3 regions of the Xanthomonas bundabergensis genome follow, and region 2 is predicted to be linked to each of the others. Evidence: predicted binding sites of a transcription regulator. Region 2 holds the regulator's gene; each other region holds the start of a gene.
The links. Region 2 encodes FliA, which starts transcription of late flagellar genes. Its sites were predicted from a motif close to TAAAGTTTNNCNNNCNNNGGCCGATAA; they were not measured.
Positions count from the first base shown of each region.

Region 1: a site for FliA is predicted at 1,787-1,813, ahead of AB3X10_RS16430 (GGDEF domain-containing protein). Genes of this name have one in related genera too.
Region 3: a site for FliA is predicted at 1,301-1,327, ahead of AB3X10_RS07760 (STAS domain-containing protein). Genes of this name have one in related genera too.

Region 1 covers NZ_CP162487.1:3,903,240-3,913,048, forward strand. The annotation lists gene AB3X10_RS16430 (GGDEF domain-containing protein) at 212-1,687, opposite strand; gene AB3X10_RS16435 (catalase) at 2,148-4,262, shown strand; gene AB3X10_RS16440 (glycosyltransferase) at 5,439-6,137, opposite strand; gene AB3X10_RS16445 (class I SAM-dependent DNA methyltransferase) at 6,134-6,730, opposite strand; gene AB3X10_RS16450 (PIG-L deacetylase family protein) at 6,727-7,491, opposite strand; gene AB3X10_RS16455 (acyl-CoA dehydrogenase) at 7,479-8,462, opposite strand; gene AB3X10_RS16460 (zinc-dependent alcohol dehydrogenase) at 8,673-9,809, opposite strand, start outside.
Region 2 covers NZ_CP162487.1:2,850,208-2,860,016, forward strand. The annotation lists gene AB3X10_RS12080 (diguanylate cyclase) at 1-2,171, shown strand, start outside; gene flhB (flagellar biosynthesis protein FlhB) at 2,273-3,403, shown strand; gene flhA (flagellar biosynthesis protein FlhA) at 3,400-5,484, shown strand; gene flhF (flagellar biosynthesis protein FlhF) at 5,661-7,337, shown strand; gene AB3X10_RS12100 (MinD/ParA family ATP-binding protein) at 7,324-8,208, shown strand; gene AB3X10_RS12105 (RNA polymerase sigma factor FliA) at 8,205-8,954, shown strand; gene cheY (chemotaxis response regulator CheY) at 8,973-9,365, shown strand; gene AB3X10_RS12115 (protein phosphatase CheZ) at 9,365-9,809, shown strand, end outside.
Region 3 covers NZ_CP162487.1:1,839,540-1,849,348, forward strand. The annotation lists gene AB3X10_RS07755 (chemotaxis protein CheA) at 1-878, opposite strand, end outside; gene AB3X10_RS07760 (STAS domain-containing protein) at 892-1,212, opposite strand; gene AB3X10_RS07765 (hypothetical protein) at 1,537-1,716, opposite strand; partial or broken gene mfd (transcription-repair coupling factor) at 1,848-4,094, opposite strand; partial or broken gene AB3X10_RS07775 (transcription-repair coupling factor) at 4,254-5,561, opposite strand; gene AB3X10_RS07780 (GNAT family N-acetyltransferase) at 5,690-6,232, opposite strand; gene AB3X10_RS07785 (cation diffusion facilitator family transporter) at 6,348-7,277, shown strand; gene AB3X10_RS07790 (YwqG family protein) at 7,324-8,289, shown strand; gene AB3X10_RS07795 (23S rRNA (adenine(2030)-N(6))-methyltransferase RlmJ) at 8,338-9,195, opposite strand; gene creB (two-component system response regulator CreB) at 9,230-9,809, shown strand, end outside.

The DNA of each region.
Region 1 (9,809 bases), 1.1 Mb from region 2:
GGCGCGGCGGCGCCCCGTCTCCAGCGCTTGGTGCCGCACATGCACGGCAGTGGCCAGCGCGCGCCTGGCCCGACGCAACGCGGCACCGTCCATGCGCTTCGGGTCGCTCGTCCACGCCGCGCGCGCCCAGGCGAACGTCACGCCGGCCTGACCGCGCGGATATCCTGGTCTGCGGTCCAGGCCAGCACACTCGCACCGCGGCGGTGCCGCATCAGGCCGGCAGCGATGTCGCCGCCTGGGCGCCGTCCTTGTCCTGCGCATGCGCGCAGCAATTGCGGCCGTTGCGCTTGGCGCGGTACAGCGCGGCGTCGGCGTGGTGCAGCAGGTCGATCACCGCCTCGGCGCTGGCCGGGTGGGTGGCGATGCCGATGCTGACCGTGACCACGCCCAGCGGGCTGGCCGGGTGCGGGATCTGCCGTTGCTCGATCGCCGCCAGCAGGCGCCGCGCGATGGCGTGCGCGACTTCGGCCTTTGTGTCCGGCAGCACCACCGCGAATTCCTCGCCGCCGTAGCGCGCCACCGTGGCGGTCTGCGCGGGCAAGGCCTCGGCCAGCGCGGTGGCCACCTCCACCAGGCAGGCGTCGCCGACCACGTGGCCGTGGCTGTCGTTGAACTGCTTGAAGAAATCGATGTCGATCATCAGCAGCGAACAGTCCAGGCCGCCGTCCAGGTCGCGCAGCCGCGCCGCCAGGCCGACGCGATTGGCGATGCCGGTCAGCGGGTCGCGCGCCACCTGCTGCTGCAGGCGGCGCGTGCTCAAGCGGCTCAGGCGCTGGATCTCCAGGTGCTCGCTGTGCAGCAAGGCCACGTGCACGCCGTACACCATCACCGCCAGGGTGGCCGCGGCCATGCCCCAGAAGAAGCTCACCCGCGACACGCTGATCGCCAGCAACAGCACCGCCAGCGAGAACACGATCGGCGCGAACGCGGCGATCAGCTCCGCGCAACGCAGGCTCGGCCGCGCACGGCGCAGCCAGCGGCCGCGCGGCAGCGACGCCACCAGCACCAGGGCCGTGCCCGGCAGGTCGATCAGCAGCCCGCCCCACCACGGCAGCCCGCCCAGTTCGATGCGGTTGTACAGCGCCGCCACCGCGCCGTTGACCCACAGGTAGGTGCTGGCGCTGAGATAGAAATGGCGGCGGCTGCAGCCGCCGGCGCCGAGCAGGCGCAGCGTGGCCATCGACGCGAGCAGCAGGTCCATCGCATCGGCGTGGTTGATGATCAGGCTGACGTCGGGTTCGGAAAAGCCATTGCTGGCCGACAGCGCCAGGTCGATCAGCAGATACAGCAGGCCGGCGCCGGCCAGCGCCAGCAGCGCATCCAGCGCCACGATCAGCCGCGGCTGTGGCCGGTTGAACGAGCGCGCGATCAGGAACAGCGCCGGGATCATCGACGAGCCGGAAAACATCACGCCCAGCTGCTGCAGCGCCGCGCCGTGCTGCGGCAACAGCAGCGCCAGCAGATTGCAGCCGGTCCACAGCATCTGCACGCCGACCGTGGCGCCCAGCAACCGCCATGGCATGCGGTCCGCCGCCGGCGCGCGGCGCAGCCGGCGCAGCACGGCCAGCACCGCCATCGCCTGCACCGCCAGCCCGCACCATTGCGCGGCGGGCGTGCCGGTGCCGCCGCCGTGTGCGACCAGCGCATGGGCGGACAGCAAGCCGATGACGACGATAGGCAAGAACACGTTCGGTCTCCGTCGCACGCCCTGTTGCACTGCGTCGGGCGCGGCCGCTGCACGCCTCCCACGCTCGCAGCCCCCTCGGAAGGAGTGGGACCCAACGCACTATCGGCCACGCGCCGCGGTCCTGTAGCCTTGTGACGACAGCTTCGCCACGCGGACGCTCGCCGGCACCTAGCCACCCGCCGCCGCGAACGTGGCCATGGCGTGCTGCAAACGCCGACCGCTACGCCATTCGGCGCCGGCAAGCAGCACCCCTGCATGCAAAACGCCCCGCCGTGTTTCGCGACCTGCGACACAGGTGTCGCGCCGTCCTCACACCATGCTCGGACAAGTTGCACGGACCGTTCACGCCTGCCGGCACAGCATCGGCCGGACCCCGATGCACCTCTCCGCGCACAGCCTGCATCCGTTCGCAGCGCGACTCTCTTCTGCCGTATCGCCTCATCCCCCGGAGCGTTCATCCATGGCCAGCCAGCCTCGCAAGCCCAGCAAGCCCACCCCCTCCAGCACGCCGGTCGACACCAGCGCGGTCGCCGACCAGCGCGGTCGCGGCGACGAACTGCACCAGCACGCCGGCGGCACGCATCCGCCGCTGACCACCAACCAGGGCATTCCGATCGCCGACAACCAGAACTCGCTGCGCGCCACGCCGCGCGGGCCGACGTTGCTGGAAGACTTCATCCTGCGCGAGAAGATCACCCACTTCGACCACGAACGCATCCCCGAGCGCATCGTGCACGCGCGCGGCAGCGCCGCGCACGGCTACTTCGAGCTGACCGCCTCGCTGGCCAAGTACACCACGGCCAAGATCCTCACCGAGGTCGGGGTCAAGACGCCGGTGTTCACCCGTTTCTCCACCGTGGCCGGCGGCGCCGGTTCGGTCGACACGCCGCGCGACGTGCGCGGCTTCGCGGTCAAGTTCTACACCAAGGAAGGCAACTGGGACCTGGTCGGCAACAACATCCCGGTGTTCTTCATCCAGGACGCGATCAAGTTCCCGGACCTGATCCACGCGGTGAAGATGGAGCCGGACCGCGGCTTCCCGCAGGCGGCCAGCGCGCACGACACGTTCTGGGACTTCATCTCGCTGACCCCCGAATCGCTGCACATGATCATGTGGGCGATGAGCGACCGCACCATCCCGCGCTCGCTGCGCATGATCGAAGGCTTCGGCATCCACAGCTTCCGCCTGCTCGACGGCAACGGCAACAGCACCTTCGTCAAGTTCCACTGGCGGCCCAAGCTCGGCCTGCAGTCCACGGTCTGGGACGAAGCGGTGAAGCTGGCCGGCGCCGATCCGGACTTCCATCGCCGCGACCTGTTCGAGGCGATCCAGCAAGGCGATTTCCCGGAATGGGAACTGGGCGTGCAGCTGTTCACCGAGGAAGAGGCCGACACGTTCCCGTTCGACCACCTGGATTCGACCAAGCTGATTCCGGAGGAACTGGTGCCGCTGCAGATCGTCGGGCGCATGGTGCTGGACCGCTGGCCGGACAACTTCTTCGCCGAGACCGAGCAGGTGGCGTACTGCCCGGCCAACATCGCCCCCGGCATCGACTTCTCCAACGATCCGCTGCTGCAGGGCCGCCTGTTCTCCTACCTGGACACCCAGCTCAGCCGCCTGGGCGGGCCCAACTTCCACCAGATCCCGATCAACGCGCCGAAGTGCCCGTTCGCCAACATGCAGCGCGACGGGCATATGCAGATGGGCGTGCCCAAGGGCCGCGTCGCCTACGAGCCCAGCTCGCTGCAGGACGACACCCCGCGCGAGAGCGCGCGCGGCTTCCCCAGCCACGCCACGCCGAGCGAGGACGGCGCCAAGGGCCGCGTGCGCGCGGAGAGCTTCGCCGACCATTACAGCCAGGCGCGCCAGTTCTTCCGCAGCCAGAGCAAGCCGGAGCAGGCGCATGTCGCCTCGGCGCTGGTGTTCGAACTGTCCAAGGTGGAGACCGCGCACGTGCGTGCGGCGGTGGTCGGGCACCTGCGCCACATCGATCCATCGCTGGCGCAGCGCGTGGCCGACGGCCTGGGCATGGACGCGTTGCCGCCGGCGCCGCCGGCCGCGGTGCCGCCGCAGGACCTGCCGCCGTCGCCGGCGTTGCAGATCATCGGCAAGATGAAGCCCATCCTGCAGGGCCGCACGATCGGCATCCTGGTCCACGACGGCTCCGACGCGGCCACGGTGAAGGCCCTGCAGAAGGCGGCGCGCGATGCCGGCGCCACGGTCAAGATCGTCGCGCCGAAGGTGGGCGGCGCCAAGCTCAGCGACGGCAAGAAGCTGGCCGCGGACGGGCAGCTGGCCGGCACTCCATCGTTCGTGTTCGACGCGGTGGCGGTGGTGCTGTCGGCCGAGGCGGGCAAGCTGCTGAGCAAGGAGTCGGCGGCAGTGGATTTCGTCAGCAACGCCTTCGCGCACCTGAAGGCGATCGCCGCCGATGCCGGCGCGCAGCCGCTGCTGAAGGCCGGCAACGTGGTCAAGGATGCCGGCGTGCTGGACGCCGGCAACGCCAAGGGCTTCATCGAGGCGGCCAAGACCCGCCAATGGGACCGCGAGCCGAAGCTGCGCATGCTCGCCTGAGCCTGCGCCGCACGCGACATGCCTGCCCGACCGCGCCATGCACCCGCATGGCGCGGTTTTCGTTTGCGGCGGCGGGTGGCTCGGCTTGCGGCAACGTTTTCCCGGCAAGCGCAGCCGGTCCCCTGCGACCGGCCGGCAAACTGCGAACGCGCCCGCGCATGGTCGTGGCGGCAGGTGGGCATTGTCCTGCCCGGGGGCGCCGAATGGCCACGCCGGCCCTCCGGTCGGGGCGCGGATGCGGGCGCCGAAAATCGCCTGTCTAATTTTTCGCCATGTCTCTTGACAGTCTTGTGGCACGTGGCCGCGATGGGCTTATCCACACCCTTATGCAGAAGTCATCCACACCCCTTGTGGACAACGTCGGCGGCGGCGGCGCGGCAGGCGCCATGGTTCAAGTTGTTGAAATATAAGCAGATGCACTTGAAGCCTATTGACAAACCCCGATCTGCGCCGGCGTCCGGTGCTGTCCCGCAACAAAGCGGGGACAAAACTTATCCCGAGGCATGGCCGCCACGAACGCGGTTCCGCGTATATGGCTGAATGCGCATTGCCCGGGCCTTGGTGGCGGCATGCGCGGGCTGTTGCATCGTCGCCGTCATGAGACGGACATGGGAATGGATCCGGTGCCTGGTTGCCGCGACCGCCTCTTGGCCAGTGGGGCTGGCGGCTACGCGCGACAGGCTCGCGCTGTTCCTTCTCCCCCTGGGACCACGGCCCCCTTTTCGGGGGAAGGCGCCCGCAGGGCCGGATGAGGGGACGGGCGCCAGCCTCGCGCACCCAAGCTCCACGAGACGCTTCGCGCCGGACCCTCACCCCAACCCCTCTCCCGATGGGAGAGGGGCTAAAGGCTGCTCCCTTCTCCCATCGGGACCACGGCCCCCTTTTCGGGGGAAGGTGGCCCGCAGGGCCGGATGAGGGTACGGGCGCAAGCCTCGTGCACCCAAGCTCCACGAGACGCTTCGCGCCGGACCCTCACCCCAACCCCTCTCCCGATGGGAGAGGGGCTAGGCTTTTCCTTCTCCCGTCGGGACCACGGCCCCCCTTTCGGGGGAAGGTGGCCCGCAGGGCCGGATGAGGGGACGGGCGCAAGCCTCGTGCACCCAACTCCGCGAGACGCTTCGCGCCGGAACCCTCACCCCAACCCCTCTCCCGAGGGGAGAGGGGCTAGCGGCTGTCTCAGGCCAGCACGTCGCCGCCCGGTGTCGGCAGCAGGGATTCGGCCAGGCTGCGCTCCATCTGCTTCAGGTAGTCGCTGAAACCGCCCCGGGCGCGCGCCACGCGCCGCGCGCTGGTGACCACCACCGGCTGCGCGCGGCGCGCGATCCGCGCCTGCACACGCACCATCGCCTCCACCAGCGCCACATCCTCGTGCGCGGCCAGCGGCAGGAATCCGCCGCAACGCCGGTACAGTTCGGCGCTGATGCCGAGGTTGGCGCCATGCACGTGCGGGTGGTCGTCGCGGCGGCATTCGCCGGCCTGGTAGGCGTCGCGCATGGCGGTGTCGTAGTCGTCCCAGTCGGTCACCGTGACGATGCCGCAGAACGCATCGCTGGCGCAGTCCAGCTGCGCCGACAGCCAGTTCGCCGGCACCACCGAGTCGGCGTCGGTACACGCCAGCCAACGCGCGCCGGCGGCCAGCGCGGCCTGCGCCGCCGCCGCACGTGCGCTGCCGACATTGCCGGCGTGCAGCACGATGGCCTGCGCGCCATGGGCGGCGACGATGCCGGCGGTACCGTCGCTGCAGCGGTCCAGGGCGACGAACACCTGCACCGGCTCGCCGCGCAGGCCGGCGCATTGCGCCGCCAGCGCCACCGAGCGCAGGCAGGCGCCGATCAGCAGTTCCTCGTCGTGCGCCGGAATCAGCACCGCGATCACCGCAGGCGCTCCGCGGCGGCGACCGAATACGGCGTGGCGCTCCAGGCTTCGAGCAGCACGTCGTCGTCCTCGTAGCGCAACAGCCGCGGCAGCTGCAGGGTCTGCGCCAGGCAGTCATGCACGGCACGCCCGTCCATGCGCGCCTGCGCGAACGGATGCAGCCAGTGGCAGGCGACCAGCACGCCCTGTTCGGTCAGCGACGCGCGCAGGCGCTGGATGCAGTCCTGCAGCAGCGGCAACGGCAGGTAGTAGCCGACCTCGCTGAACACGATCAGGTCGAAGCGGCCCGGCGGCCAGCTGCGCGGATGCTCGGCCTGCCGCACCTGCACATGCGCGGCATCGGCATTGCGCTGCGTGGCCAGGGCCACCGCGCGTTCGGACAGGTCCGTGGCCAACAACGCAGCGCAGCGCGGCGCCAGGGCCGCGGTCAATTCGCCATTGGAACAGCCGAATTCCCAGGCGCGCTCGAAGCGTGCGCGCGGCAGGCTGGCCAACAACAGCGCGCGCTTGCGCGCTTCGTACCAGCGCTCGCGATAGCCGAACGGATCGTCGTCGCGGTAGATGGCGCCGAAATACTCCTGGACCGAACTCATGCGACAAACACCTCGAAGCGGCGGGCGAAACGTTGCAGCACCTGCGGTGGCAGGATCGGCGCCGGCACCGGCGGGTGCGCGGTGCCCAGTTGCGAGGCGAAGCAGCGCAGCGCCTGTTGCTTGGCCTGCCAGTCGGCATCGCGCAAGGTGTAGCGGACCGCGCCCTGCAGGGCCTGCGGCGATGCGTCGGCGTCCAGCCAGTGCCAGGCCCAGACCGGGAATTCGGCCAGGCGTGCGGCGCTGGCAGCGACCGCGTGCCGCACCGCGCGTGCGCAGGCCTCGTGATCCGGATGGCCATCGTGGCGCCAGGTGGTCAGCACCAGATCGCCGGCCTGCAGCTGCGCGTGGAGGTGTTCGGCGATCATCGATTCGCCCTTGCCGACCTGACCGTCGGCGACGCCCAGGTGGCAGATCGCAGCGGCGTCCACCACGCCCAGGCAGCGCGCGGCCACGGCCAGTTCGGCGCGGCGCACGGCGCGCAGGCGCTGCGGCGTCCAGTAAGGGTCGTCCGGGTAGCAGGCTTCGCCGTCGGTCACCGCGATCAGGCACACCGGCAGCCCCAGCCGGCGCGCGCAGGCGACCGCGCCGCCGCAGCCCAGCGCTTCGTCGTCCGGATGCGGCGACACCACCACCAGCCTGGATGCGCCGGCGATCAGGTCCTCCACAGGGCGCTGCGGCAAGGCCGCCAGCCACGGCGAGCGCCGCCATGCCGACTCCGGCGTGCCGGCGCCGTGGATCCGCGGCGCGCTCACAGCCGCCATGGTTGCGCCTGCTCGCCCAGCGCCTGGCCCAGCGCCGCCCAATCGTGTTCGGCATGGCTCTGGCGCACGAACACCGCAAGATCGGCGCAACGCATGGCGTGTTCGCGATCGCTGCACAGCGGCGCCGGTCCCAGCGCGCGGCCGACGCGATCGAGTATGTCGGTGGCGGCGCGTTCCACGAACGAACGCAGCCGGATCACCGCATGCCGGTGCTCGTCCTCGGGGGCGGCGTCGATGGCCGCGGCCAGTTCGCGCAGCAGCGCGCGCGCCGCGCCGAGCTGCTGGTCGATCGCGCCCAGGTGCATCGCCGCGTGCGCGTCGCGCTGCAGCTTGGGATGCGCGCGCAGGCGCTCGGCCACCGCGCACGCCGCGCCGAACCAGCAGGCGGCGATGCCGGCGCCACCGTGCCAGAACCCCGGGCGCGCCAGATACTGGCCCGGCGCACCGACCGCGCTCGCCGGCACCGCGGCGAACGTCACCGGCCCGCTGACCACGCGCGCCATGCCCACCGCCGCCCAGGCCTGCGTATCGATGGCGATGCCGGGCTGGCGCAGTTGTACCTGCACCAGTTGCTGGCGGTCCGCGTCGTGGGCGGTGAGCAGCGCGCCATCGACCATGCCCGCACCGGAGCACCAGGCCTTGCGGCCGTCGACGTGGCCACCGTGCGCCGCGTCGCCGCGATAGGCCAGGCGCGCATCGGGCGCTTCGGCGGCCCATACCGCGAGCAGCTGCCCGGATGGCGGCGGCGCGGCGCCGAGTTCGGCCAGGATCGCCTGCGCGTCGTAATGCGCCTCCAGCACCTTGGCCAGGCACACGTCGGTGGCGGCGATCTCGGCCAGGATCCGCCAGCGGTCCAGGGTGTCGCCACCGCCGGGCAACGGCAGCTGCGGATGGCGCGCGAGGACATGCAGGGCGGCGCTGCGCAGATCGCAGGCATCGCCCAGGGCGGTGGGGGAACGCAATTCGGTCAAGAGGCTTCTCTGTGCAAAGGCGGCAGGCAGCGCCGGCGGTGGCCGCACTGGCGTGCGTCGGGTGCGATGTCGGGGGGAGGCGCGATCACAGCAGGCGCGACGCGCACGCAACGTGTGCACGCCGCGCGGCGGCGTGCACATCGATAAAGAGTTCATGCAACGCGCCTGCGCCTTGCCGCCGCCATCGGCGGCGGCGACGCGGCACGCCGGTTACGGCGTCAGGATCACCTTGCGGCAGTCCTGTTCCTTCTTGTCGAAGATCGCGTAGCCATCGGCCGCCTGCGCCAGGCCCATGCGGTGGGTGATGATCTCGTTCGGCTTGAGCCGGCCTTCGCCGATGTGCTCCAGCAGTTCCGGCAGGAAACGCTGCACGTGGGTCTGGCCCATCTTGAAGCTCAGCCCCTTGTCGAAGGCGTCGCCGAACAGGAAGCCGTGGATGAAGCCGGCATACACGCCGGGCACGCTGACCGTGCCGCCGCGGCGCGTGGCGGCGATGCACTGGCGCAGCGCGGTGCCGCTGCTGCCTTCCAGCTTCAGCGTGGCCATCACTGTCTCCACCGTGCTGCCCTTGGCCTCGAAGCCGACCGCATCGATGCTCGCATCCACGCCGCGGCCGTCGGTCTGGCCGACGATGATGTCGGCCGGATCGTCGATGTCCTCGAAATTGAGCGGGATCACGCCATAGGTCTTCTGCGCGAAATCCAGCCGGTACGCATAGCGGTCGACCATGAAGATGCGCTCGGCGCCGAGCATGCGGCAGCACGCGGCGGTCATCAGGCCGACCGGGCCGGCGCCGAAGATCGCCACCGTGCTGCCCTGGCCCACGCCGGCGTTGAGCGCGGCCTGGTAGCCGGTGGGCAGGATGTCGGACAGGAACAGCACCTGCTCGTCGTGCAGCGCGTCCGGCACCACCAGCGGGCCGACGTTGGCCTTGGGCACGCGCACGTACTCGGCCTGGCCGCCGGCCACGCCGCCGTACAGGTGGCTGTAGCCGAACAGCGCCGCCGGCGGGCGGATGCCTTTCTGGTTCAGCGCGGCGCCCTTGCCGGTGTTGGTGGTCTCGCAGGCGGCGTACTCGGTCAACCGGCAGTGGAAGCACTCGCCGCAGGCGATCACGAACGGGATCACCACGCGATCGCCCTTCTTCACCCGGGTCACGTCGGGGCCGACCTCTTCGACCACGCCCATGAATTCGTGGCCGAGCACGTCGCCGCTGTGCAGATCGGGAATCTTGCCGCGGTACAGATGCAGGTCGGAGCCGCAGATCGCGGTGGCGGTGACGCGCAGCACGATGTCGTCGGCGTCGATCAGGACCGGATCGGGAACGGTTTCCACGCGCACGTCTTT
Region 2 (9,809 bases):
TGCCGCTCGGCGCCGCGCGCTTCCTCGCCCAGGCCGCGCCGGGCGTGGGCCTGCGCCAGGTCGTCGGCCAGGCGCAGATCCTGCTCGATCCGCAAGGACGCGTGCTGATGCGCACCAGCCAGGGCCTGGCGCGCTGGGAGCACGACCGTTGGCGCAGCTTCGACCGCAGCAACGGTCTGCCCGACGGCGGCATCGTCGCGCTGCTGTTCGACCACGCCGGCGACCTGTGGATGACGGTGGACGGCGAAGGCGTGGTGCGCTGGAGCGGCTATGGCTGGATCGAGAACTGGGACCGCGCGCAGGGCATGAGCACCGCGCCGACCTGGAGCATCCACCGCAATGCCGACGGCGCGCTGCTGCTCGGCAACGAAGGCGGCATCAACCGCCAGCTTCGCGCCGGCGGCCGCTTCCAGCCCTGGCTGGCCGATGCCGGGCTGCAGGTCATCAGCCTGCAGACCGCCACGGACGGCTCGCTGTGGAGCCTCGGCTCGCTGGGCGAGCTACACCACCACGACCGCCAGGGCCGCTTGCTGCGCGCCTATCCGCGGCTGGGCAGCGCGATCAAGCGCATGTACCTGGATGCCGCGGACCGGGTGTGGATCCTCACCGCCGATGGCGTGTACCTGCTGGCGCGGCCGCAGTCGGACGCGGTGCCGCAGCGGGTGCAGGCCCTGCCCGGCGGCGCCTATACGGACATCCAGCAGCGCCGCGACGGCACGCTGTGGCTGGCCGGCGCGGCCGGCGTGTTTCGCCTGCATGGCAGCACCTGGACCCCGATCCGGGTGCTGCTGGACGGCAAGGCCGCGCAGGCGTGGGTCAGCAAGCTGCTGATCCAGGAAGACGGCCAGGTCTGGGCCGCGCTCTACCATCCGGGCGTCTGGCGCGGCCGGCTCGACGGCGACACCCTGCAGCTGCAGCCCAGCGCCCAGCTGGAGCAGCGCGAGCTGCAGATCTACCTGATGCGGCGCACCCGCAACGGCTGGGTGTGGATCGGCCACAACCAGGGCGTGGACATCTACGACGGGCGCCGCTGGTCGCGGCTGACCCAGTCGCAGGGGCTGCTGTGGGACGACATCTCCGAATCGGCCTTCTTCGAGGACAGCGACGGCTCGGTGTGGATCGGCAACAGCAAGGGCGTCAGCCACGTACTGGCCCCGCAGCGCCTGTTCCAGGCCGGCGCCCCGCAGGTCATGCTCAGCGAGTTCAGCCGCGGCGGCCATCCGATCGCCGCCGGCGCGCGCCTGCCGTGGAGCGAGGAGCCGCTGCACATCGAGGCGGGGTCGCCGGACCTGTACGACGACCGCAACCGGGTCTCGTTCCGCTATCGCTTCGAAGGCGCGCACACGCGCTGGATCTACACGCCCAACTTCGAGATCGAGCATCCGCCGCTGCCGCCGGGCGCCTACACGTTCGAGATCCAGCTGCTCGACACCTACCGGCGCAGCGCCTCGGCGCCGATCCGGGTTCCGTTCTCGGTGGCGCCGGTGTGGTGGCGCAGCCAGCCGATGCTGGCGCTGTACCTGCTGCTCGGCGGCGGGATCGCGATCGCCGCGCTGCACTGGCGCGAGCGCCGCCTGCGCCAGCGCCAGCGCGAACTGGCCGACCTGGTCGCGCTGCGCACCCAGGAACTGGAGCACGACAAGCGCGAACTGGAGATCGCCCGCGCCGCGCTGGCGGTGAAGGCCTCGCACGACTCCCTGACCGGCCTGCTCAACCGCGCCGGCATCCTCGACGCGCTGGTCGCGCAGATGCAGCACTGCCAGGCCGATGGCCAGCCGCTGGCGGTGGCGATGATCGACCTGGACCACTTCAAGCGCATCAACGACGAGCACGGCCATTTGATCGGCGACGCGGTGCTGATCGAGGTGGCGCGGCGCCTGAACGCCAACCTGCGCGGCTCGGACCTGATCGGCCGCTACGGCGGCGAGGAATTGCTCGGCGTGCTGCCGGGACTGCCGGTCCCGTCCGACGCGCGGCTGCAGAAGCTGCGCGTGGCGATCGCCGGCCATCCGCTGCGGATCGGCAAGCAGTGCCTGGCGGTCACCGCCTCGATCGGCGTGGCCTGGCATCTGCCCGGCGAAAGCCTGCAGCAGTTGCTGGCGCGTGCCGACCAGGCCCTGTACCGGGCCAAGCACCTGGGCCGCAACCGGGTCGAACTGCAGCGCGACTAGCCGCCGGCGCCGCGCGGCGCCGGCGGCGCAAGGTCGCCGGGCGAACGGTACGGTCCTTGCAAGAGGTTGGGCGAACCCCCTGCCCGGCTCGCTCCAGCGCCATGTCCGAAAACGAAGAAGGCACCGAGAAAACCGAACAACCTACCGAAAAACGCCTGCGCGAGGCGCGCGAGCAGGGCAACATCCCGCACTCGCGCGAACTGGCCACGGCGGCGGTGTTCAGCGCCGGCATCTTCGCGCTGATGGGCATGTCCGGTTCGCTGGCGGCCGGCGCGGTGAACTGGATGAAGGCGGCGCTGCGCCCGGATCCGGGCCTGCACGACAACCCCGACGCCCTGTTCGGCCATTTCGGCGAGCTGCTGCTGGGGCTGCTGTGGGTGACCCTTCCGCTGGTCGGCATCTGCGTGGCGGCCGGCTTCGTCGCGCCGATCCTGATGGGCAGCCTGCGCTTCTCCGGGGCGGCGCTGGTGCCCAAGCTCGAGCGGCTCAACCCGATGGCCGGGCTGACCCGGCTGTACGGCCCGGAAAGCCTCGCCGAACTGTTCAAGTCGATGCTGCGCATGGGCTTCGTCGGCGGCGCCGCGGCCCTGTGCATCTCCAACAACGTGCACGGCCTGCGCAACCTGATGCGGCAGCCGCTGGAACAGGCCATCGGCGACGGCCTGGGCTTCACCCTGCACCTGCTGCTGTACACCGCCGGCGCGCTGGCGCTGCTGGCCGCGATCGACGCGCCGTACCAGAAGTGGAACTACACCCGCAAACTGATGATGACCCGCGACGAAGTGCGCCGGGAAATGAAGGAGAGCGAGGGCAGCCCCGAGGTCAAGGGCCGCATCCGGCAGATGCAGATGCAGCTGTCGCAGCGGCGGATGATGGAGGCGGTGCCCAGCGCCGACGTGGTGGTGGTCAACCCCACCCACTACGCGGTGGCGCTGAAATACGAGAGCGGCCGCATGCGCGCCCCGACCGTGGTCGCCAAGGGCGTGGACGAACTGGCCTTCCGCATCCGCGAGATCGGCGAGCAGCACCGCGTCGCAGTGGTGTCTGCGCCACCTTTGGCACGCGCCTTGTATCGGGAAGGGCAACTCGGCAAGGAAATTCCCGTGAGACTGTATTCGGCGGTGGCGCAGATCCTCTCCTACGTGTACCAGCTGCGCGCCTGGCGCAGCGGGCCGATGCCGCCGCTGCCGCCGCTGGAGGTCGATGAATTCGCCCCGGGGAGCACGCCATGAGCCAGCCGGCCGCGCAGATGAACACGCGCAAGATGATGGACATGATCAAGCACGGCCTCGGCGCCCCGCTGATCGTGATGGCGATGCTGGCGATGGTGGTGGTGCCGCTGGCCGCGCCGGTGCTGGACGCCCTGTTCACCTTCAACATCGCCATCTCGCTGATGGTGCTGCTGGCGGTGGTCTACGTGAAGCGGCCGCTGGAGTTCAGCATCTTCCCGATCGTGCTGCTGATGACCACGATGCTGCGCCTGGCGCTGAACGTGGCCTCCACCCGCGTGATCCTGATCAACGGCCAGGACGGCCACGGCGCCGCCGGCAAGGTCATCGAGGCCTTCGGCCAGTTCGTGATCGGCGGCAACTACGCGGTCGGCATCGTGGTGTTCGCGATCCTGACCATCATCAACTTCGTGGTCATCACCAAGGGCGCCGGACGCGTGTCGGAAGTGACCGCGCGCTTCATCCTCGACGCCATGCCCGGCAAGCAGATGGCGATCGACGCCGACCTCAACGCCGGCCTGCTGACCCGCGAGGAAGCCAAGGCCCGGCGCGAGGAGGTCCGCGAGGAAGCGGACTTCTACGGCTCGATGGACGGCGCCAGCAAGTTCATCCGCGGCGACGCCATCGCCGGCATCCTGATCCTGTTCATCAATCTCATCGGCGGCATGGCGGTCGGCGTCCTGCAGCACGGCATGCCGGTCGCCGAGGCCGCGTCCACCTACACCCTGCTGTCGATCGGCGACGGCCTGGTCGCGCAGCTGCCGGCGCTGCTGGTGTCCTCGGCGGTGGCGATGCTGGTCACCCGCGCCTCGCGCTCGCAGGACATGGGCGCCTCGATGATGGGCCAGGTGTTCGGCCAGCACAAAGCGCTGGCGGTGGCCGCGGCGATCCTGGGCCTGGTCGGCCTGGTCCCGGGCATGCCCAACGTCGCTTTCTTGACGCTGGCGCTGATCCTGGGCCTGCTGGCCTGGAAGATGTGGAAGCGCAGCCTGCTGCCGGAAGAGGCCAAGCCCGATCCGGCGCAGCAGGCCGCCACCGCCGGCGCGCAGGCCAACGCCGAACTGGGCTGGGACGAACTGCGCCCGATCGACCCGCTGGGCCTGGAGGTCGGCTACCGGCTGATCCCGCTGGTGGACAAGGCGCAGGGCGGCGAGCTGATGGCGCGGATCAAGGGCGTGCGGCGCAAGCTGACCCAGGACATCGGCTTCCTGATCCCGCCGGTGCACATCCGCGACAACCTGGAACTGCCGGCCAACGCCTATCGCCTGCTGGTGCACGGGGTGCCGGTGGCCACCGCCGACATCCATCCCGACCGCGAACTGGCGCTGGACCCGGGCGGCGCGCTGGGCAAGATCGACGGCATCGCCGGCAAGGATCCCGCGTTCGGCCTGGACGCGATCTGGATCCAGCCACACCAGCGCGCCCAGGCCGAGACCATGGGCTACACCGTGGTCGACCCGGCCACGGTGATCGCCACCCACCTGTCGCACCTGATCCGCGAACACGCCCCGGAACTGCTCGGCCACGAGGAGGTGCAGCAGCTGCTGGCTACCCTGGGCAAGAGCGCGCCGAAGCTGGTCGAGGACCTCACCCCCAAGGCATTGCCGCTGTCGGTGGTGGTGCGCGTGCTGCAGAACCTGCTGATCGAGAAGATCCCGGTGCGGCAGCTGCGCAAGATCGTCGAGGCGCTGGTCGAGCACGCCCCGCAGAGTCAGGAACCCGGCGCGCTCACCGCCGCCGTGCGCAATGCGCTGGGCCGCTTCATCGTCCAGGAAATCGCCGGAATGTCCGCCGAACTGCCTGTTTTCACCCTGGCCCCGCAATTGGAACGTGTCTTGCAGGACTCCACCCAAGGCAACGGTGCCGCGCTGGAACCCGGCCTGGCCGAGCGACTGCACCAGAGCCTGGCCGAATGCGTCAGCAAGCAGGAAGCGCGCAACGAACCGGCGGTGGTGCTGGTCCCGGCGCAGGTCCGCGCCGCGCTGGCCCGCCTGGTCCGCCACAGCGTCCCCTCGCTGTCGGTGCTGTCCTACAGCGAGGTTCCGGAAGACAAGCGGCTGAAGCTGGTCGGGACGATCAGCTGACCGGCAGGGATTGGTGATTTGGGATTCGGGATTTGCGACAGCGGACCCGGCGAGCGGAGAGAGACAGCAATGAAACGATCGAAGACAACCAGAACAAGGCGACCGGAGAGCAGCCACGCAATGGCGGCATCCGCGACCACTCCCCAATCCCCACTCCCGAATCCCGGTTTCCACCCATGAAGATCAAACGCTTCGTAGCCCCCGACATGCGTACCGCGTTCCGCATGGTGCGCGACGAGCACGGTCCGGATGCGGTGATCCTGTCCAACCGGCGCACCGACGAAGGCATCGAGATCGTGGCCGCCAGCAACTACGACGAGGCGCTGGTGCAGCAGGCCCTGGACGCGGTGCGTCCGGAAGAGGCGGCGCCGCGGCCGCCGGTGTCGGCCGCCAATCCGGCACCGCGCCCGGCCAAGGCCTCGGCCAATGCGGCGATGGCGATGATGGCCGCGATCAGCGAGCGCCGCGCCCCGGCCGCAAGCGCTGCGCCCGTGGCCCAGGCCGCGCCGGCCCGGCCGCTGACCCAGCCCGCCGCGATCGCCGCCTCGGCGATGCCGGCCGGCACCGCGCCCGCGCCGAGCCGTCCCGCCGCCGCGCCGCGCGCCCCGGCCCCGGCCCCGGCTCCTGCCGCCGACGCAGCGTTCGCCGAATTCCGCATTCCCGAGGACGTGTTCCGCAACGCGCCGATCAGCGTGCCGCTGCCGAGCCCGTTCACTGCGGCGGCCGCCACCCCGGCCGCCGCGGCCAGCGCCGCCGCGAGCGCCGCCGCGGTGCCGGCCTGGCTCGAGGACATCGCCGCGGTGTCGCTGACCCCGACCGCCGCACCTGCCGCGGCGCCCGCCGCGCCGGCACCGGTGGCCGCGGCGCCGGCCGCCGCCGCGCCCAGCGCCGGGATCCCGGCGCTGCCGGCCCTGGCGCCGGTGCCGAGCTTCCCCGCGGTGCAGAACGACGAACAATTGACTCAGCTGCGCGACGAACTGGCGCTGATGCGGCAGATGATCGAGCGCGAGATGAACCGGCTCACCGACGAACGCCTGCGCGGCTCGCCGGTGCGCGCCCAGGCGCTGGAGCTGATGGACGACTACGGCTTCGACAGCGGCATCACCCGCGACGTGGTCATGCAGATCCCCGCCGACCTGGAGCTGCACCGCGGCCGCGGGCTGATGCTGGGGTTGCTGTCCAAGCGCCTGCCGATCGCGCCGCTGGATCCGATCGAGGAAGGCGGCGTGATCGCCCTGATCGGCCCCACCGGCGCCGGCAAGACCACCACCATCGCCAAGCTGGCCTCGCGTTTCCTGGAGCGCCACGCCGCCCGCGACGTGGCCCTGGTCACCACCGACACCATCCGCGTCGGCGGCCGCGAACAGCTGCACAGCTACGGCCGCCAGCTCGGCATCGCCGTGCACGAGGCCGACAGCGACGCCGCGCTGCAGCAGCTGCTGGAGCGTCTGAGCGACTACAAGCTGGTGCTGATCGACACCGCCGGCATGGGCCAGCGCGACCGCGCCCTGGCCGCGCAGCTGCACTGGCTGCGCGCCTCGCGAGTGGTCCGGTCCTTGCTAGTACTCCCTGCCAACGCTCATTTCTCCGACCTGGACGAGGTGGTGCGCCGGTTCGCCGGCGCCGATCCGCAGGGGGTGATCTTGACCAAGCTGGATGAAACCGGGCGGTTTGGCAGTGCCCTGTCGGTGGTCGCGGACCACCGGCTTCCCATCACCTGGGTGACCGATGGTCAGCGCGTGCCGGACGACCTGCACCGCGCCAACGCCGCCAGCCTGGTATTGCGCCTTGAAGATTTGCGGCGCGCTGCCGATAAGCCCTGTACTCCGGAGCAGAACCATGCCGTCGCGTGATTACGCCAATCTGACCAATGCCTTCCCCCTGTCGGCAACGCGCAGCGAACCGCTGGGCCCGGTGCGTACGATCGCCGTGACCGGCGGCAAGGGCGGCGTCGGCAAGACCAACATCTCGGTCAACCTGTCCATGGCGCTGGCCGACATGGGCAAGCGCACCCTGCTGCTGGACGCCGACCTCGGCCTGGCCAACGTCGACGTGCTGCTCGGGCTGACCCCCAAGTTCACCCTGGCCGACCTGGTCGCCGGGCGCTGCACCCTGGAAGAGGTGCTGATCGACATGCCCAACGGGCTGATGGTGGTGCCCGCCGCCTCCGGCCGCCGGCACATGGCCGAGCTGCCGCCCGCCCAGCACGTCGGCCTGGTCAACGTCTTCTCCGAGCTGCAGCGCGAGCTGGACGTGATGATCATCGACACCGCCGCCGGCATCACCGACAGCGTGCTGACCTTCTGCCAGGCCGCGCAGGACGCGGTGGTGGTGGTCTGCGACGAGCCGGCCTCGATCACCGACGCCTACGCGCTGATCAAGGTGCTGTCGCGCGAACGCGGCGTGGACCGGGTGCAGATCGTCGCCAACATGGTCCGCGACCTCAACGAAGGCCGCCTGCTGTACGACAAGCTGAGCCGGGTGTGCGAGAAGTTCCTCGGCGACGTGTCGCTGAACTACCTGGGCTGCGTGCCGCAGGACGACTGGCTGCGCCTGGCGGTGCAGCGCCAGCAGCCGGTGGTCAAGGCCTACCCGTCTAGCCCGTCGGCGCAGGCGATCGCCGAGATCGCCCGCCGCACCTCGCGCTGGCAGGCGCCGACCGTGCCGCGCGGCAACGTCGAGTTCTTCGTCGAACGGATCATCCAGCGGGGGGTCGCCGCATGAACGCCGCCGCCCAATACCGCGCCGTGCAGCGCAACAGCGCCAACGACTACATCACCCAGCATTCGGACCTGGTGCGGCGCATCGCCCACCACTTGGCGGCGCGGCTGCCGGCCAGCGTCGAGATCGACGACCTGATCCAGGCCGGCATGATCGGCCTGATCGAGGCCTCGCGCAGCTACGATGCCGACCAGGGCGCCTCGTTCGAGACCTACGCCTCGATCCGCATCCGCGGCTCGATGATCGACGAGATCCGCCGCGGCGACTGGGTGCCGCGCTCGGTGCACCGCCGCGCCCGCGACGCCGCCTCGGCGATCCGCAAGATCGAACAGAGCACCGGCCGCGCCGCCGCCGCCAACGAAGTGGCCGCGGCGATGGACATGCCGCTTCCCGAATACCTGCGATTGATGGAAGATGCCGCGCGCGGCCAGGTGCTGAGCCTGGAGTCGCGGGTCGAGGACCACGGCGAACTGGATACCATCGCCAAGGGCGGCCCCAACCCGCAGCAGATGCTGGAGCGCAGCGAGTTCGGCCGCGAGCTGGGCAAGGCGATCGCGCAGTTGCCCGAACGCGAGCAGCTGGTGCTGTCGCTGTACTACGAGCAGGAATTGAACTTGAAGGAAATCGGCGCGGTGCTCGGTGTCAGCGAGTCGCGCGTCTGCCAGATCCACGGCCAGGCCACGGTACGGTTGCGCGGGCGCTTGAAAGCGTTCGAAGCGGCCGATGCCGGCCTGGAAGACGAAGAATAAGACCCAAGGGAGTTAGCGGTGAACAAGAACATGCGGATTTTGATCGTGGACGATTTCTCGACGATGCGGCGCATCGTCAAGAATCTGCTCGGCGATCTCGGCTTCACCAACACTGCAGAGGCCGAAGACGGCAACAGTGCGTTGGCTGCACTGCGCTCGGCACCGTTCGAGTTCGTGGTCACCGACTGGAACATGCCCGGCATGACCGGCATCGACCTGCTGCGCAACATCCGTGCCGACGACAAGCTCAAGCACCTGCCGGTGCTGATGGTGACCGCCGAGGCCAAGCGCGAGCAGATCATCGAGGCGGCGCAGTGCGGCGTGAACGGCTACATCATCAAGCCGTTCACCGCGCAGACGCTGCAGGAGAAGCTGGGCAAGATCTTCGAACGCCTGGGAGCGACCGCCTGATGGAAGCCACCGCCGAACGCAGCGCCCTGATCGAACGCCTGCAAGGTGCGCTGGACGCACTGGAGCGTGGCGACGAAGCCGCCTGGCGCAAGGAAATCGACACGCTCGCCGCCTGGCGCACGCGGCCGATGATGCAGGGCCTGAGCCGGCTGGCGCGCGATCTGGGCCAGGCGCTCGGCGAACTGCCCACCATCCCCAGCGAGGCCGGCGAGCTGGACGATGCCTGCTCGCGCCTGGACCACGTGGTGGCGATGACCGAGCAGGCCAGCCACCGCACCCTGGACCTGGCCGAGGAATGCCGCGCGCTGGCCGATCAGCTGCGCGCCGGCGGACTGACCGGCGACCAGGGCGAGATCCTCGACAAGATCCGCCACAACCTCACCGAGATGGCCCTGGCGCAGAGCTTCCAGGACCTGACCGGGCAGATCATCCGCCGCGTGGCCA
Region 3 (9,809 bases), 1.0 Mb from region 2:
GGCGCCGCCGGCGTGGCGGCGGCGGTTGGTGCGGGCGTGGGCGCGGCAGGCGCGGCGGCTGCGGCGGGGCTGCCGAAATTGGCGAAGTCGTCGGCGTGGGCGTGGTTGCCGGCCTCGGCGACCAGCAGCGGCAGTTCCAGGTTGGCGGCGTCGCCGTGCGGATCCACCGCCAGCACCTGCAGCTCGCAGTCGTCGCGGACGAATTCGAAGATGTCCTCGATCGCGGCCTGTTGCGCGTCCGAGCGCAGCAGGATGTCGAAGCCCAGGTAGCAGGCTTCCGGGTCCAGGTCCGGCAGCGCCGGCACGCGCTCGTGGCGGGTGCGGACCGCCTCCAGCGTGCCCAGGCTGCGCAGGCAGCGGATCAGGTGCAGCGGCGAGTTGCCGAAGCGCAGCGCATCGGTGAACAGCTGCAGCGAGATCCGCCAGTAGCCGGTCTGCGCCGGGACGGCGGCCGCGGCCGCGGTGGCGGCGGCCGGCGCCGCGGCGGTCGGTTGCAGGTAGGTGTGCAGGCGCGCCAGCAGCGGCTCGCCCTCGGCGGCGAGCACCGCTTCGTCGGCCTCGGCGCCGGCCGCCGCTTCCACCAGCGCGCGGATGTGGTCGCAGCAGGCCAGCATCAACTGGATCAGCTCCGAGTCCAGCGCCACCGCGTTCTCGCGCACCAGGTCGAGCACGCTCTCCACCACGTGGGTGAAGCCCACCAGTTGCGCCAGGTCGAACAGGCCGCCGGAGCCCTTGATGGTGTGCGCGGCGCGGAAGATGGCGTTGACCGCGTCCGGGCCGGCTTCGCCGCGTTCGGCTTCCAGCAGGTTGCGTTCCATGTCCTCGAGCAGGTCGCGGCTCTCGGCGATGAAGGTCTGCAGCAGTTGAGCGAGATTCATGAGCTGGCGCCGATCAGTGGAAGGTGTCGCTGGCGCCGGGCGCGAGCGTGTCGCGCAGGCCGAGCAGGTCGAGCGCGTCGTTGACCGGCGCGCTGCAGCCGTCGAGCTGGAACGGCCGCCCCAGCGCGCGCAGCGCGGCCTGGGTGGCGAGCAGCAGCTGGATGCCGGTGGCGTCGATTTCGGTGACCGCCTGCAACTGCAGCTGCAGGCCGCCGGGATGCTCCAGCGCCGGCAGCAGCAGGGGTTTCAGTTCGCCGGCGCGGCGGATGGTCATGTCGCCTTCCACGCTCAGTTGCAGCGGCAGGGGCGGGGAGTCCGGGAGTTTCGAGCGCATGGCATGTCTCCGATTCGGCAGTGGGTACGTCGAAATCCCGGGCCGCGGCGCGGGTGCGGACAAGCCGGTCGGGGCTTGCTGTAAGCAGATATCGGCGCCTTTTCGGAATATTTAGGCCGAACGGCGCATTTGTCTCGCAAAACCTTGACAAGGCTGAGTTGTTCAGGCTAATGAGCGGCAACCCATTCCAGTTGCATGGGTGTGCGGCTCCGCCACCGGGGAACGGATGCATGCGCCGTGCCAGTGCAGCGTCGACGCGCGCGCCAAAAGAAAACGGCCGGGGAGACCGGCCGTTTTCGGGTGTTGCACTGGCGTGTGTGGGGCTCAGTGCTTGCGCAACTGGATGGCGTGCTTCTTCGCGTAGGCGTGCCGGGCCTCGCCCAGGGCCTGGGTGCGTTTGTCCAGGTCGGTCGCCAGCCGCTGCAGCGTCTGGGCCAGCGGCGCGAACGCGGCGGTCTGCACATCGTCGGGCAGGGCGGCGATCCGTTCGAGCGTGGCGAACAACGTGTCGACCTCGTTCGCGCAGTGGCCCAACCTGCGCTGCAGGTCGCCGGCATCGTCCGGCGCCGGATGGCCGAGCAGGCGCTGGCTGCCGGCCTTGATCGGCGCGCGTTCGCCGGCCAGCCCCTGCCGCCTCAGCGCGGCGACAGCGCCGCCAGCAGGCCGCGCGCGGCGTTGAAGCGGTCCGCGGCTTCCGGCAGCGGCAGTTTCAGCTTCAGTTTGTCCGGCCCGTCCATCGCGTACAGCTTGGGCTGCTTCTGGATCATCTGGATGATGGTCATCGGATCGACGTGGGGCTTGGCCTCGAACACGATGCGGCCGCCGTTCTCGCCCAGTTCCAGCTTGCGGATGCCGAGCGCGTTGGCCTGCAGCTTGAGCTCGGCGATCGCGAACAGGTGCTTGACCGGATCCGGCAGCAGGCCGAAGCGGTCGATCATCTCCACCTGCAGCTCGCGCAGCTGCTCGCTGTCGCGGGCGCTGGAGACGCGCTTGTACAGGGTCAGGCGGGTGTGCACGTCGGGCAGGTAGTCGTCCGGGATCAGCGCCGGCACGTGCAGTTCCACTTCGGCGCCGCGCGCTTCCTCGCCGGCGTCCAGGTCCGGCAGCTTGCCCTGGCGGATGCTGCGCACCGCGCGTTCCAGCAGCTCGGTGTACAGGCTGAACCCGACCTCGGCCATCTGCCCGCTCTGGTCCTCGCCGAGCAGTTCGCCGGCGCCGCGGATCTCCAGGTCGTGGGTGGCCAGGGTGAAGCCGGCGCCGAGCTCGTCCATCGAGGCGATCGCGTCCAGCCGCTTCTGCGCGTCGCCGGTGATGCTGCGCCGGTCCGGCACCAGCAGGTAGGCGTAGGCGCGGTGGTGCGAGCGGCCGACGCGGCCGCGCAGCTGGTGCAGCTGGGCCAGGCCGAAGCGGTCGGCGCGGTTGATGACGATGGTGTTGGCGTTGGGGATGTCGATGCCCGATTCGATGATCGTGGTCGACAGCAGCACGTTGAAGCGCTGCTTCTGGAAATCCAGCATCACCCGTTCCAGCTCGCGCTCGGGCATCTGCCCGTGGGCGATGCCGATGCGCGCCTCGGGCACCAGCTCGCTCAGTTCGCGCTGCATGCGGCCGATGCTTTCCACGTCGTTGTGCAGGAAATACAGCTGGCCGCCGCGCGCCAGCTCGCGCTGGAACGCCTCGCGCAGCAGCGCGTTGTCCCAGGCGGTGACGAAGGTCTGCACCGCCAGCCGGTTCGGCGGCGCGGTGGCGATGATCGACAGGTCGCGCAGCCCGGCCATGGCCATGTTCAGCGTGCGCGGGATCGGCGTGGCGGTCAGGGTCAGCAGGTGCACGTTGGCGCGCAGCGCCTTCAGCGCTTCCTTCTGGCGCACGCCGAAGCGCTGTTCCTCGTCGACCACGACCAGGCCCAGGTCCTTGAACTTGACGTCCGGCTGCAGCAGCCGGTGGGTGCCGATGATGACGTCGATGCCGCCGTCGGCGACCTTCTCCAGCTCGGCCTTGATCTCCTTGGCGCTCTTGAAGCGCGACAGCACCTCCACCCGCAGCGGCCAGTCGGCGAAGCGGTCGCGGAAGTTGCGGTAGTGCTGTTCGGCCAGCAGCGTGGTCGGCACCAGCACCGCCACCTGCTTGCCGGCGCTGGCCGCGGCGAACGCGGCGCGCACCGCGACCTCGGTCTTGCCGAAGCCCACGTCGCCGCAGACCACGCGGTCCATCGGCTGGCTGCTGCCCAGGTCGCGCAGGGTGGCCTCGATCGCGGCCAGCTGGTCGCCGGTCTCCTCGAACGGGAAGCCGGCGGCGAACGGTTCGTACATGGCCCGGTCCACCTGCAGCGCCAGGCCGGCGCGGGCGCGGCGCCGCGCCTGGATCTCCAGCAGTTCGGCGGCCACGTCGCGCACCTTCTCGGCGGCGCGGCGCTTGGCCTTGCTCCACTGCTCGCCGCCCAGCGAATGCAGCGGCGCGGTCTCGGCCGAGGCGCCGGAGTAGCGGCTGATCAGGTGCAGCTGCGCGACCGGCACGTACAGGCGGTCGCCCTTGGCGTATTCGATCTCCAGGAACTCGCCGGGCATGCCGCCGGCATCGAGCACGATCAGCCCGCGGTAGCGGCCGACGCCGTGGTCCTCGTGCACGATCGGTGCGCCTTCGGTCAGCTCGCCGAGGTCGCGGATGATCGCTTCCGGCTCGCGCCCGGCGCGGCGCGTGCGCCGCGGCTGGCCGGCGCGTTCGGGGAACAGCTGGCGTTCGGTGAGCACCGCGATGCGCGGATCGTCGAGCGCGAAGCCGTCGTCCAGCGGCGCCACCGCGATGGCGAATGCTGCCGGCGCAACATCGAGTCCACCGGAGCCGCCGAGCCCCTCTCCCTGCGGCGACCGAAGGGAGTCCCCGTGGGAGAGAGGGGTTGGGGTGAGGGTATGCCCGCTCGCGGTCTGCTTCCGCGCGGCGGTGGAGGACGCGGACGAAGCAGCCGCCTGCTTCGACGAGGACCGCGCGGGCGGCGTACCCTCATCCGGCGCTTCGCGCCACCTTCTCCCGGTGGGAGAAGGGAGGAATGCGGCGAAATTGGGGATCACCTCGGGTTTCAGGTCCGCCGCGGCCAGCACTTCCAGCAGCGCTTCGCGGCGGCCCGGCGAGTCGGCGGCGATCAGCACGCGGCCCGCGTAGCTGCCGAGGAAGCTCTTCAGCGCTTCGGCCGGCGCCGCGTCCTTGGCCGCCACCGGCAGCGGCGGCAACGGCTGGTCGCCCAGCGCCTGCGCGTCGCCGATGCGCGGGTGGTCGGCGGCCCACACCTCGATGCGCGGCAGGCCGTTGAGCTTTTCGCGCAGCGTGTCCGGCGCCTGGTACAGCTCCTCGGGCGCCAGCAGCGGGCGCTCCACGTCGTGGCGGCGCTGCTCGTAGCGGTTCTGGGTCTGCGCCCAGAACGCGTCGGCGGCGGCGCCCACGCCCGGCGCGAGCAGCGGCAGCGCCGTCTCGCCCAGGTAGTCGAACAGGGTGGCGGTGGCATCGCGCGCCGGCGCGCCGGCGCTGCGTGGTTCCTGGAAGAACAGCGGCAGGTAGTACTCGATGCCCGACGGCGCCAGCCGCGCCTTCAGGTCCTGGTACAGCGCGCTGCGCCGCGTGTCCACGTCGAAGCGTTCGCGCAGCGTGGCCAGCACCCGCTCGACGCTGGCATCGTCCATCGGCACTTCGCGGCCCGGCAGCATCTTCACCGCCTGCACGTGGTCCAGCGAGCGCTGCGATTCCGGGTCGAAGGCGCGGATCGAGTCGATGTCCTCGTCCAGCAGTTCGACCCGCAACGGGGTCTCCGCGCCCATCGGGTACACGTCGAGCAGGCCGCCACGCACCGCGAAATCGCCCGGGTCCATCACCTGCGGCACGTTGCGGTAGCCGGCGCTCTCAAGGCGGCGCTTTTCCGCCTCCAGGTCCAGGCGCTGGCCCACGCGCAGGTCGAAGCTGCCGCCGACGATGTAGCGCAACGGCGCCACGCGCTGCATCAGCGTCTGCACCGGCACCACCACGATGCCTTGCTGCAGCGTCGGCAGCCGGTGCAGCGCCGACAGGCGCTGGCTGATGATGTCCGGGTGCGGGCTGAACTGGTCGTAGGGCAGGGTTTCCCAATCCGGGAACGGCACCACCGGCAGCTGCTGGTCGCCGGCCAGCAGCGTATGCAGGTCGGCTTCGATCTGGTGCGCGCTCTGGTTGTCGCGCGCGACCACCAGCAGCGGCCCGCGATGCGCCGCGGCGGCGCAGGCGATATGCCAGGCCAGTGCGGTCGAGGACGCAGGGGCGCGCCAGAAGGCGCGGAGCTGGCCGGATTTGGGCAGCGGCGGAACGGGGAAGGAAAGAGGCGCCATGGACCGACTAGTTTAGCAAGCTCGGGACCGGGGACTCGGGACTCGGGACCCGGAAAAGCAGAGCGCCATATGCGGCTTTGGCTCCTGCTCTTCCGGGTCCCCGGTCCCGAGTCCCGGGTCCCGGGCTTTCAATTGCCCAGTTCCAGCACCACGCGGACCAGGCCCGGGGTGTCGGGGTGCGGCATCGGCTGGAAGCCCAGCGACTCGGCCAGTTGCAGCATCGGCAGGTTGCTCTCCAGCACGTCGCCGTAGAGCCGGTCCAGGTACTTGCGCCGCGCCCACTTGACCAGCTTGCGCATCAGCTGCCGGCCCAGGCCCTGGCCGGCGACGAAGCTGCTGACCAGGATCGCGTACTCGGCCTCGCGGGTGCCGGGCGTGATCGCCGCGCGCGCCACCGCGCCGACCACCGCTTCGCCCGGCGGCAGCGGTTCGGCCGCGACCAGGGTCAGCTCGGTCTTCGGATTGGGATGGGTCAGCCGCTGCGCCATGTCCTCGGTCAGTTCCTGCACCGAATGCAGGAAGCGCTCGCGGATCTCGGTCGGCCCGAGCAGGCTGAAGGCGCCCTGCAGCGGTGCGCTGTCTTCCGGCCGGATCGGCCGGATCAGCAGCTCGCGGCCGCTGGGCAAGGTGAAGTTTTCATGCCACGGAGGCATGCGGTTGCGGGTAGCCATGGCCGGATGCTCCTCGACGAATCCTGGATTCTCGCATTACCCGGGGCGGGCGCCGTGAACGCTGCGCTCACCGCGTTTGCCTACCCTATGCGGGGATTTTCGATAAGGATAGGCCATGTCCGGCAGCGGCGATTCGCGGCGCGCCATTTTCTTCGCGCTCGGTGCCAACCTGGCCATCGCCCTGGCCAAGGGCGCGGCGGCGCTGGCCACCGGCTCGGGCGCGATGCTGGCCGAGACCGTGCATTCGCTGGCCGACTGCGGCAACCAGCTGCTGTTGCTGCTGGGCATGCGCCAGGCCAAGCGCCCGGCCAGCGCCGAGTATCCGCTGGGCTACGGCCGCGCGATCTACTTCTGGTCGTTCCTGGTGGCGGTGATGCTGTTCTGCATCGGCGGCATGTTTTCGGTGTACGAGGGCGTGCACAAGCTGCTGCAACCCGAGCCGCTGAGCAGTTGGGGCTGGGCGGTGGGCGTGCTGGGGTTCGCGCTGGTCGCCGAGGGCGTGTCGCTGCGCACCTGCCTGCAGGAGATCGCCAAGGTGCGCGGCGAGCGCTCGCTGTGGACCTGGTTCCGCGAGAGCCGCCAGGCCGAGCTGATCGTGATCTTCGGCGAGGACATGGCGGCGCTGCTCGGCCTGGCGCTGGCGCTGGCCGCGGTGCTGCTGACGGTGCTGACCGGCAATCCGTTGTGGGATGCGCTGGGCACCATCGCCATCGGCGCGTTGCTGGTCGTGGTCGCGGTGCTGGTGGCGATCGAGATCAAGGCGATGCTGATCGGGCAGAGCGTGGACCCGGCCCTGCAGCGGCAATTGCATGCGTTCTTCCAGGCGCAGCCGGAGATCGAGCGGGTGATCCACCTGATCGCGATGCAACTGGGCGAGGACGTGATGGTGTCGGTGCAGGCCACGCTGCGGCAGAAGCACGATGCGGCGGCGCTGCTCGCCGACATCACCCGCATCGAGCGCGAGTTGAAACAGCAGTTCCCGACGGTGCGCTGGAGCTTCTTCGAACCGGAGGCGGGCGCCGCCGCGGTCGCTTCCGGCACTTGAGCGGCATTGCTACAGTGGCGCCCGGTCCATCGCGGGCGACAACGGAATGAAGACCTCGAACGCTGTGCTGCTGTCCACCGTGATCACCCTGGGGTTGGTCGCGGCACTGGGCGGGCTGGTGCTGGGCGGCGGCTGGTGGCTCAAGCGCACCATGCAGGTGTCGCCGCCGCTCGCGCCATCGCCCCACGCGGCGCCCGCCGCGAAGGCGCAGGTGCAGGCCGACGCGGTACTGGCGCCGTACCGGCAACGCCTGGAGGCCACGCGCAGGCCGGTGGCGCAGGTGCGCCTGCAGCCGATGGCGCAGGACGATCGCCTGGCCAGCAAGGTCGGCGGGCGGCCGTACTGGACCGCGGACAAGCCGTACCCGCGCGACGCCCGCGGCCAGCCGCTGGCGCTGCTGGCGCAGGTGGACCTGGCGAAGCTGCCGCCGCTGCGCGGCTATCCCACGCACGGCATGCTGCAGTTCTTCATCGGCGGCGACGACTTCTATGGCGCCAACCTGGACGACGGCAACGACCTGGCCGCCTTGAGCGCGCAACGCAATTTCCGCGTGGTGTACTGGCCGCGGCCGGAGGCCTCGGCGCGGCAGGCCGAGGTGCCGTTGCCGGCCGCCGACACGCTGCCGTTCGATCCGGCGCATCCGCGGGCGATGCAGTTCACGGCCGGCGAGGAAACCATCGGCAGCAGCGACGTGCACGTCGAGCAGGCGCTGGGGCGGCCATTGGACGAGATCGCCGCTGCCTACGCTGGCCGCCATGCGCTGGCGCAGGATGACGTGGACGAGGCGCTGTACGAGGCCTTGAATCGCAGCGGGCACAAGCTCGGCGGCTATCCCGAGTTCACCCAGGAGGATCCGCGCAAGGCGCAGGACGCGCAGGTCCTGCTGCTGCAGCTGGACAGCGACGAGGAGATGATGTGGGGCGACAGCGGCATCGCCAACTTCTTCATCGATCCGGCCGACCTGCAGCGCGCCGATTTCAGCCGGGTCGCCTACAACTGGGATTGCTATTGACCCGGCACCGTGCGCGGTTGCGAGGTGGCGGGCGCCCCACGCGCCGCCTCACTCCTCGCGCTTGAGCCACTCCAGGCGCGTCGATGCGCCGGCTTCGCCCAGATGCGTCTTCAGTGCCGGCAACGCGCTCGCCAGGGCCTGCTCGAACTGCCATGGCGGATTCAGCAGCAGCATGCCGCTGCCGTTGAGCCGCAGCGGCGAATCGTCCTGGCGCACCTGCAATTCGGCCAGCAGCACCGACTTGGCCGGCATCGCCGCGGCCTTGCGGAAGAACGGCTGCAGGCTGCGGCGCTGCTTGATCGGGTACCAAACCGCGCACATCGCCTGCGGCCAACGGGTCAGGGTCTCGCGCAGGGCCGCGGCGATCAGCGGGTATTCGGCGTCCTGCGATTCGTAGGGCGGATCGATCAGCACCAGGCCACGGCCGATCTTGGTCGCGCCGGCCTTGGGCGGCACGAACGCCTTGATCGCCGCATAGCCGTCGCCGGCATGCACCTGCACGCGGCGGTCGTTGCCGAACAGCGCCTTCAGCTCGGCCGCTTCCTCGGCCTGCAGCTCGCAGGCGGCGAGCCGGTCCTGCTCGCGCATCGCCTGGGCGACCAGCAGCGGCGAGCCGGGATAGGCGACCAGGGCGCCGACCGGATTGTCGGCCTGCACCGCGCGCAGGTAGCGTTCCAGCACCTCCGGCAGGGTCGGCTGGCCCATCAGTTTGAGCACCCCGGCCGCGGCCTCGCCGGTCTTGCGCGCCTCGCTGGCGGCGAACAGGTAGCGGCCGCGCCCGGCATGGGTGTCGAGCACGAAGAACGGGCTGTCCTTGCGCTTGAGCGCATCGATCAGCGCGAGCAGTACGGTGTGCTTGAGCGCGTCGGCATGGTTGCCGGCGTGGTAGGCGTGGCGATAGTTCATCGCGGCAGTGTACGGGCGGGCGGGGGTTGCGGCTATGCTGCGCGCCATGTCCGCGCCCGCCGCCCCCTGTGTCCTCGTCGTCGAGGACGAATCCGCCATCGCCGATACCGTGCTGTACGCCTTGCGCAGCGAGGGCTACCAGGTGCGGCACTGCCTGCTCGGGCGCGAGGCGCTGGCGCAGGCGCGCGCCGGCGGCATCGACGTGGTGGTGCTCGACGTCGGCCTGCCGGATATCGGCGGCTTCGAGGTGTGCCGCGAACTGCGCAGCTTCAGCCAGGTGCCGGTGATCTTCCTGACCGCGCGCAACGACGAGATCGACCGCGTGCTCGGCCTGGAGCTGGGTGCCGATGACTACATGGCCAAACCGTTCTCGCCGCGCGAACTGGTGGCGCGGGTGCGTGCGCGGCTGCGGCGGCCGGCGCCTGCGGCGAGCGCGGAGGCGGCGCCGGGCTGGCAGCGCCACGGCGCGTTCGCGATCGACCGCGACGGCCGCCGCATCCACTACGACGCGGTCGCCCTGGACCTGACCCGTTACGAATACGCGCTGCTGGCCGCGCTGCTGCAGCGGCCCGGCGCCATCCTCAGCCGCGCGCAACTGATGGACCGCGGCTGGG